DNA from 2 places in the Ochrobactrum vermis genome. Region 1 is predicted to be linked to the other one. Evidence: riboswitches for the same ligand, from Rfam matches in the RefSeq annotation. Region 1 holds a riboswitch; the other holds the start of a gene.
The links. Region 1 has a riboswitch for S-adenosylmethionine ahead of CQZ93_RS01705 (O-succinylhomoserine sulfhydrylase). Riboswitches for the same ligand answer to the same signal wherever they lie in the genome.

Region 1 (4,420 bases):
AGTGGGCTCTGAACGGCTGCTTTACCGCCTGTTTCATGAACGCGGCGTACGCGTCTTCGATTCTCTGCCGGTACTGGACGAGTGCTCATGCTCGCGGGAAAAAATTTCCGGCGTATTGTCAGGCTTTACGGCTGAGGAAATTGCGGAAAGCGCGGACAACGGCAAGATTTGCGTCACCTGTGAATTCTGTTCGAAACGCTATGAGTTTGATCCGGCGGAGTTCGTGCAAAAGGCCTAAGCTGATCTTATTGCAAGCAAAGGAATGGCTCGCTGCTGGTCGTGGCGAGCCATTTCTATATGGACTTAACTTAATTCAAAGTGCGTCTTTGTTCGGGAATATCGAGCGAGAAAGCGGGGATGTCCACGTCGAACAGGCTGTCGCCGGAACCCTGCATCTGATAGCGCCCCACCATAACGCCAGAGGTGGTCGTTAGCGGGCAGCCCGAAGAATACTGAAATGAATCGCCTGGTTCGAGGGTTGGCTGTTCGCCAACCACGCCTGATCCGCGCACTTCCTCGACATACCCGTTCGCATCGGTAATCTGCCAGTAACGCGAACGCAGCTGCACGGTTTCGGCGGAATTGTTGGCTATGGTTATGCGATAGCCCCAGACATAACGGTTTTCATCGGGTTCGGACTGATCTTCCAAATAGAAAGGTTCGACCGAAACTTCGATCCCCCGCGTTACCGCTCTGTACATGCACACCCGCCCTACATTCGCATCGGTCTTGGCACTTGCAATCTGGCGAGGCCGGATAGCATAGGTGCTTTTTACTCAACGGTTCGCCGGTTTTGTTCATGGGAGCCGTTATTGATCCACCTATCGCTAAAGTTGCGGGGGAGGTCAATAATTCGGGTCGGTAAATGTGCGGCAATTGCCGGAATGTTCCGGCAATTGCATCGTTTGAGCCTCGGTTTGCAGCCTAAATGCCACAATATCGAGAAGCGAGTGTTCAGCGAGCGATCTTCAGTGCTGCTTCCACGTCTTCCACGAGGTCCTCAGTATCTTCTAGGCCGAGCGAGATTCGCAGCAGACCGTCCGAAATGCCCAGCTCCGCTTTCGCTTCATCGGAAAGGTTTTTGTGCGTGGTGGTTGCCGGGTGGGTAATAAGGCTTTTTGCGTCACCCAGATTGTTGGAGATGCTGAAAACCTGCAAGGCATTCTGGAACTTGAATGCCGCATCCTTGCCGCCTTCCAGTTCGAGAGCGATAAGCGTCGAACCGCCGGTCATCTGCTTGGCGATAATGTCGGCTTGCGGGTGATCTGCCCGTCCCGGATAGATCACGCGTTTCACGCCCGGCTTGCCGGCCAGGAAGTCGGCAACCGCAGTTGCGGACAGTGTTTGCTGGCGTACGCGTACGGAGAGCGTTTCAAGACCCTTCAGCATGATCCATGCATTGAACGGGCTGAGGCCCGGACCTGTATGACGGAAGTAGTCCTGCAGGGTGTTTTCAATCCATTCACGATCGGAGAGGACGACGCCCCCAAGGCAGCGTCCCTGACCGTCGATATGCTTGGTTGCAGAGTAAACGACGATATGTGCACCCAGCTCCAGAGGCTTCTGGAAAAGCGGCGTGGCGAAAACATTGTCGACGATCAGTTTGGCGCCCGCTTCATCGGCGACCTGCGCTACGGCGGCAATGTCGATGATTTCGAGCGTCGGATTGGACGGGCTTTCAAGGAACATCACCTTGGTGTTCGGGCGAACAGCCGCTTTCCAGTTTTCAATATCGGAGCCGTCGATGATCGAAATCTCGACGCCGTACTTCGGCAGAATTGTCTCAACGATGTAGCGACATGAACCGAAGACAGCGCGCGCAGAAATCACGTGATCACCGGCCTGCACCTGGCACAGAATGGCTGCTGCGACCGCTGCCATGCCGGATGCAGTGGCGCGCGCCTCTTCAGCGCCTTCCAGCGCGCACATGCGCTTTTCAAACATATCCGTGGTCGGGTTGGCATAACGCGAATAGATGAAACCCGGATCCTCACCCTTGAAGCGCGCTTCGGCGGCTTCGGCATTGGGATAAAGGAAACCCTGCGTCAGAAACATGGCTTCCGACATTTCGGCAAACCCGGAACGCAACGATCCGGCATGCACAAGTTCAGTTGCAGGGCGAAATTTACGGGTATTCTCAGTCGTCATTTTTCCAACCTGTCGAAAGCTGGTCGGCCGGGGCAGGATAGTCGAGCCTCGGCGGCCAATAAAAAACCGGCCTTGCGAAAACGCAAAAGGCCGGTAACGAACCGCGGCCTTTTTTAGCGAATTCTTTAACGTGGCTGCAAGCCGGCCGGCCAAATCACCACGGAACACTTTTCCATTATGCCTGTTGAGTAGAGCCGTCAATGCCGAAACAGTCTCATTTCGGGAAAAGTACATCCCGTACGTCCCGATAATACTCGGATTCCTGCGGAAAACCCGGTTTCAGGCTGCTCCAAGGGTTGGCATTGACGCTGCGACCGGTCAATGGTCTTTGTCAAGTAATGCTACGGCATCGGCCCAAAAATCGATTTCGATTTTTGGAAAGTACGATGCATAGATTCTAACAGTTAGAGCGACCTTTATGCGTCCAAACGGACGCACGGCGCTCTAGGCTACGGAGTGTCGGGTTGATGGTGCAGAAAGATGCTGGAATTCTGGCGGATGCGGATATTTCCGCGCTGTTTGAAAGCGGTTTGCTGGCGTCTCCACGCCCCCTTGATCCTGATCAGATACAGCCTGCAAGCCTCGATCTGAGGCTCGGTGCAAAAGCGTATCGTGTCCGCGCCTCCTTCATGCCGGGTCCCGGTACGCCGGTCATCGATAAGCTGGAACGTCTGAAGCTGCACGAGATCGACCTGACTGCTGGTGCAGTGCTTGAAACCGGTTGCGTTTATATCGTCCCGCTCCTCGAAGGCCTGGCGCTGTCGCCAGACCTCTCGGCATCGGCAAATCCGAAAAGTTCAACGGGCCGCCTGGATATCTTCACCCGCGTTATTGCTGACGGGGCGCAGGAATTCGACAAGGTGCCTGCGGGATACAACGGCCCCCTTTATCTGGAAGTCAGCCCGCGCACATTCCCGATCGTCGTGCGCACGGGTTCGCGCCTGTCGCAAATACGCTTCCGCAAGGGGCGGGCCCAGCTTGACGAGGCAGAACTCGCTGCACTGCACAATGCGGAAACGCTGGTTGCGGCCGAGATGCCGAATATCTCCGGCGGTGGCATCGCCCTTTCGGTTGATCTTTCGGGCGGTCCTGACAGGCTGATCGGTTATCGCGGCAAGCACCATACGGCTGTGGTCGATGTGGACAAGCGTGCCGCGCACGACATTCTTGATTTCTGGGAGCCCATCTACGATCGGGGCGCGCGTGAACTCGTGCTTGATCCGGATGAATTCTATATTCTCGTTTCGCGTGAGGCTGTGCACGTTCCGCCGCTTTATGCGGCTGAAATGACGCCGTTCGATCCACTGGTCGGCGAGTTCCGGGTTCACTATGCAGGCTTCTTCGATCCGGGCTTTGGACATAGCGCTGCAGGTGGCACCGGCAGTCGTGCCGTTCTGGAAGTCCGCAGCCACGAAGTTCCGTTCATTCTGGAGCACGGACAGATCGTTGGGCGCCTCATTTACGAGCACATGCTGCATCGCCCTTCAGCACTTTACGGCGTCGATCTCGGCTCCAACTATCAAGCGCAGCAGTTGAAGCTTTCCAAGCATTTTCGTTGACTATATCAGCCTCCTCCAAGCAGATATAGTTTTGGGCGGAGGAGAGCGACCTAAGTGACCAATGGAATTGAACGGGATCAGGTCAAGAAGCTGCAAGCGGCAACAGATGTCCCGCAACGCAGGCTATCGGTTGGTATTGTTGCGCTACCGGGCTTTACGCTGAGTGCACTGAGCCTTTTCCTCGATCCTTTTCGCCTTGCTGCCGATGATCGCGACAAGAGCCGTCAGATACGCTGTGCGTGGAAAATCTGCACGCTATCGGGGGCTCCTGTTACGTCCAGTTCCGGTATGGTGATCGAGCCAACCGCTCCTATCGGCGAACTCGACGATTGTGACTATGTCGCAGTTGTCGGCGGATTGCTCGCGCAATATCGGCCGCGACAACAGGCGCTGGTCGATCTTATCAAGCGCGCCGACCGACGTGGAAAGACCGTGGTTGGTCTTTGCACGGCTGCCTTTCTGCTGGCGGAAGCCGATCTTCTGCCAGATCGCAATTGCTGTGTGAGCTGGTTCCATCGCGACGATTTTCTGGAGCTTTTCGACGGTTATAGCGCTGATACGACCAGCCTGTTTCACCGGAGCGGAAGACACTTCACCTGCGCGGGTGGGTTAGGTACGGCATCGCTGGCGCTTTCAATCATACAGACCGAGATTTCCGAGGAACTGGCGCGCAAGAGCGCATCCATTCTTATGATCCCCTATGAGCTAGTGCG
Region 2 (4,420 bases), on a different contig from region 1:
GGATGCATCAGTCTCAACGGGCTGGAACTGTGTTCGCCGCAGATGTTGGCGGATCTTTCATTCGGCTGGCGCGCTCGACCTATCCCGGAAATATCGAACTTCTTGAAAAGCTGCCTACCCCGGCAAACAGTTGGCAAGAATTCGGTGACGCATTGGAAACCGCGCTTCGTATTCATGCATCGGACGACGATGGGCCACTTGCACTTTCTATTGCCGGATTGGTTGATCCGGATACAAGTACCGCTTTCTCGGCCAACATCCCTTGCATTACCAGTCACAGGCTGAGCTTTGAACTTGGCGAGCGATTGCAACGACAGGTGATCGCCGCCAATGATGCCGATTGCCTCGCCCTTGCCGAGGCAATCGAAGGTGCTGGTAAAGGGCATGAGATTGTCTTCTGCGCAGTGCTGGGTACAGGCGTTGGTGGCGGGCTTGTTGTCGATGGCCGGTTGGTTCGAGGTAAAGGCGGCTTGACTGGCGAATGGGGGCACGGCCCGATCCTCAACACTTCTGTAGAAATCGACGGACAAACTGTGCTGGTCCCACGCTTCAATTGCGGTTGCGGGCAAAGCGGTTGTGTCGATACGATTGGTGGTGCACGCGGGATCGAAAGGTTGCATCAGTTTCTGAACGATGTGGAAGCAAGTAGCCATAGAGTCTTGCAGGAATGGCTGGAAGGCCATCAGGAGGCGAGACGGACAATTACTGCCTATCTGCAACTCGTTGCTGATCCGCTTGCCGCCGTTGTCAATATAACCGGTACTTCGATCATTCCGGTAGGCGGAGGACTTGCTACCGCATCAGAGCTGGTTTCGGCGCTTGACACGGCGGTGAGAGCCAGAATTCTGCGAAAGACTGACAAGCCGTTAGTTGTTCCGGGTATATTCGGAAGCGATGGTGGTTTGGTGGGGGCAGCGATATTGGGACATCAGACGTGAGCGTGTTACTTGAAGTCTGCGTGGATAGCGCTGGGGGCTTGCGGTCGGCAATCGAAGGCGGTGCGGATCGCATCGAGCTCTGTTCTGCGCTCGAACTGGGCGGCTTGACGCCCTCGCAGGCATTGATGGAACTTGCCTCGAAAGCACCAATTCCGGTTTACGCAATGATCAGACCACGCGCGGGCAACTTCTGCTTTTCAACCGAAGATGAAGCCCTAATGGTGTCCGACATAGGCAACGCCAGAAGTGCTGGTTTGGCCGGTGTCGTTGTCGGTGCTTCGCGGAACGATGGTTCTCTCGATGTCGCCATGTTGGAAAGATTGGCTGCAGAGGCAAAAGGTCTTGGAACGACGCTCCATCGCGCTTTCGATCTGGTTCCGGATATGACGGCTGCACTACAACAGGCAATTGCACTTGGTTTCGAGCGCATCCTGACGTCTGGCCTGTCACAAACTGCGGAAGAGGGGTTGGATAGGCTGCGAATGCTGGCTGAAATGGCGCGCGGGCGCATCAGCATCATGCCCGGCAGCGGCATCAACGCCAAGAATGTTGGTCGAATAGTGGACGCAACTGGCGCAACGGAAGTTCATGCTTCATGCCGTGTTTTGCTCGATGAGAAGGATTCTCGTGCTATCGCCTTCGGTTTTGCTGCAGAACAATCATATCGGACATCGGCTCAGCATGTGAGTGCTTTGAAAGCCGCATTTGCAGACATTTAAAGGGTGTTCATTCCAAATTCGGCGTGTCTGTGAGTGTAAAATCCGCGAACCGTTTGGTTCGCGAAGCCGAAATTTCTCCTACACTTTAAGGTGAAGCTCAAACCCTATTGCCACCCCGAAAGAGTTTGAGTAGAAGTGACATTACATCAAGAGTTGGGGCGACGCCCAACGCCAACCTGCCTCTCCGGGCAAGGTGGTACTCTCTGTAAAGAGAGGATGTGGCCCAACCGGCAAATAAACGGATAGAGCCACTCGCGTCCGCTCCAACATAAACTAGGGACCGACGCGACATGCCGATTAAAATTCCTGATGATCTGCCTGCAACCAGTGTTCTCCAGGCTGAGGGCGTTATGGTCATGCGCGAAGCAGATGCCGTCCGTCAGGATATTCGTCCGCTGAAGATCGGTCTGCTCAACCTGATGCCGAACAAGGTCACCACCGAGACGCAGATTGCCCGCCTTCTCGGAGCAACTCCGCTGCAGGTCGAGCTGACCCTTGTTCGTATAACCAATCATGTGGCACGCCACACGCCTGCCGATCACATGCTATCCTTCTATCAGCCGTGGGAGGAAGTACAGGACCAACGCTTTGACGGCTTTGTCATCACGGGGGCTCCGGTCGAACGTCTCGAATTTGAGGAAGTCACCTACTGGGACGAAATGCAGCGTGTCTTCAACTGGACGCAGACCCATGTGCACCGCACTCTGAATATATGCTGGGCCGCGCAAGCTGCGGTCCATCATTTCCATGGCATGGGCAAGTATGAACTGCCGGGAAAGGCGTCAGGCGTCTATAGCCAGCGCAACCTTGCGCCGTCATCGCCTTACCTTCGCGGCTTTTCGGACGATTTCAAAATCCCGGTTTCGCGCTGGACCGAAGTGCGCAAGAGCGACATTCCGGCCAATAGCGATCTGAAAGTGCTGGTCGATAGTCCGGAGACGGGGCTGTGCCTGCTTGACGATCCGGATCATCGTTCACTGCATATGTTCAATCACGTGGAATATGACACCACATCGCTTGCGGATGAGTATTTCCGTGACATTCAGGCTCAGCCTGAAACGAAGGTTCCTGCGAATTATTTCCCCGGTGACGACGCGACGCGCCAGCCGGAAAATCGCTGGCGCAGCCACGCGCACCTTCTATTCGGGAACTGGATCAACGAGATGTATCAATCGACGTCTTACGACCTGGAAAATATCGGGAAGCGTTAAGAGCGCACAACAGCGAAAGCGCGACCAGAATACACCCGATCCAGGGCAGGGCTTGCAAGGACAAGCGTTGCAATGCAAGCCCGCCCGTAGCAGTGCCGAGCGCAACGCCTATATGCATGGCCGACAGATTGATCCCGACACCGGCATCAGCGGTTGCGGGATCGGTTGTGATGAGAAAGCTTTGGACGACGGGCGATATCATCCAACTGACACAGGCCCAGATCATTAGCACCGCACCGAAAACGGCACTGGACCCTGTCGCGAGCGGCATCGCCACCAGGGCCGTCAGATAGAGAAGGGGCGTCAGCACGATAGCCAGCCGCGGCGACAACTTGTCAACAAGCAACCCTCCGAGGTAACCTCCGGTCATTCCAGCTACACCGAAGGCCATCATTGCCCAGATAACGTTTCGAGAAGAGATGTGCACTGCTTCCAAAAGGTATGGCGCGAGATAGGCGAATACTACGAAATGACCGCCGATCATCAGGATGGAAACCAGTTGTGCGGATACCAGTCTGACAGATTTCAGGTGCGGTATATAGGGCGGCAAGCCGCGTAGGCTGCGTCCTGCGCGGGGCAATGAACGTGATGACAAAAGCAGAACCAGAGCTGCCATCAAAGCCAGACCGACGAATACCGCGCGCCAGCCCAACAACCCATTGACGAGCATTCCTGCAGGAACGCCTGCCACCATAGATCCGCTGATCCCCATGAATATGATCCCGATGGCGCGTCCGCGCATCGCAGGGCTGACCAGTTCCGTCGCCAGCATTGTGGCAATCAGACAAACGACTGCGCTTGCAGCAGCCATGCACATACGAGTGGCAAACAGGATGAGATAATTGGGGCTGATGCTTGCAATAATATTGCTTGCAATGAAAACAATCAGCGCAGTGATCAGAATGACTTTCCGCTCAAACCGCGTCGTGAGGATGAGTGCCAGTGGTGCAGTGAGAGCAAAGGTGATCGAGAAAACGGAAGTCAGTTGCCCGGCAGCACTGACCGAAACGTTCAAACCGGGGGCGATGCCCGGAAGAATGCCAACGATGATATTCTCGGCGGTACCGGTAACGAAAGTTGCTAGCGCCAGCACAAATAACCGAACGTCCATATTTGCCATTCCCTTTCATGGTAACACCATGCGGGCAGCAAAAATGGCCCGGCATGGCGGTGTTGCATGCCGGGTTTCGAGGCAAAGCTTCGGTTATCCCTGATATGATCTCATAACATCCAAACTGGAAGTGCTCTAGCTGGCGGCGCGCGCCAGCCACCTGTGCCAGTCGTCTTCCGACCCGTGAAAGACATTCAGGTCGATCTTTTCGTTGACGCCCTGTGACAGCCCCGATCCCGAATACTGCCAGAATGTCCACGGGCGACCCGGATAGACCTTGGATGGATGCTGGGCTACGGCACGCAGCCAGAATGGATAGTTGGTGAAGGCGCCTTTCAGATTGTCATCATAGAAATCCGGTGCGGTATAGATGATTGGCCGTTTGCCGTAATGCTGCTCCAGCCTGTCCATAAAGACCTGCATTTTTTCCCGCACCTGCGC

Region 2: another riboswitch for S-adenosylmethionine. It lies ahead of metA (homoserine O-acetyltransferase MetA); the one in region 1 lies ahead of CQZ93_RS01705 (O-succinylhomoserine sulfhydrylase).

Annotation. Positions count from the first base shown of each region.
Region 1 covers NZ_PCOC01000001.1:371,314-375,733, forward strand. The annotation lists gene CQZ93_RS01695 (Hsp33 family molecular chaperone) at 1-238, shown strand, start outside; gene apaG (Co2+/Mg2+ efflux protein ApaG) at 309-701, opposite strand; gene CQZ93_RS01705 (O-succinylhomoserine sulfhydrylase) at 955-2,148, opposite strand; SAM riboswitch at 2,240-2,319, opposite strand; gene CQZ93_RS01710 (2'-deoxycytidine 5'-triphosphate deaminase) at 2,616-3,707, shown strand; gene CQZ93_RS01715 (GlxA family transcriptional regulator) at 3,762-4,420, shown strand, end outside.
Region 2 covers NZ_PCOC01000002.1:1,428,414-1,432,833, reverse strand. The annotation lists gene CQZ93_RS21010 (ROK family protein) at 1-938, shown strand, start outside; gene CQZ93_RS21005 (copper homeostasis protein CutC) at 935-1,657, shown strand; SAM-I-IV-variant riboswitch at 1,796-1,905, shown strand; gene metA (homoserine O-acetyltransferase MetA) at 1,948-2,868, shown strand; gene CQZ93_RS20995 (MFS transporter) at 2,813-3,979, opposite strand; gene CQZ93_RS20990 (glycoside hydrolase family 25 protein) at 4,115-4,420, opposite strand, start outside.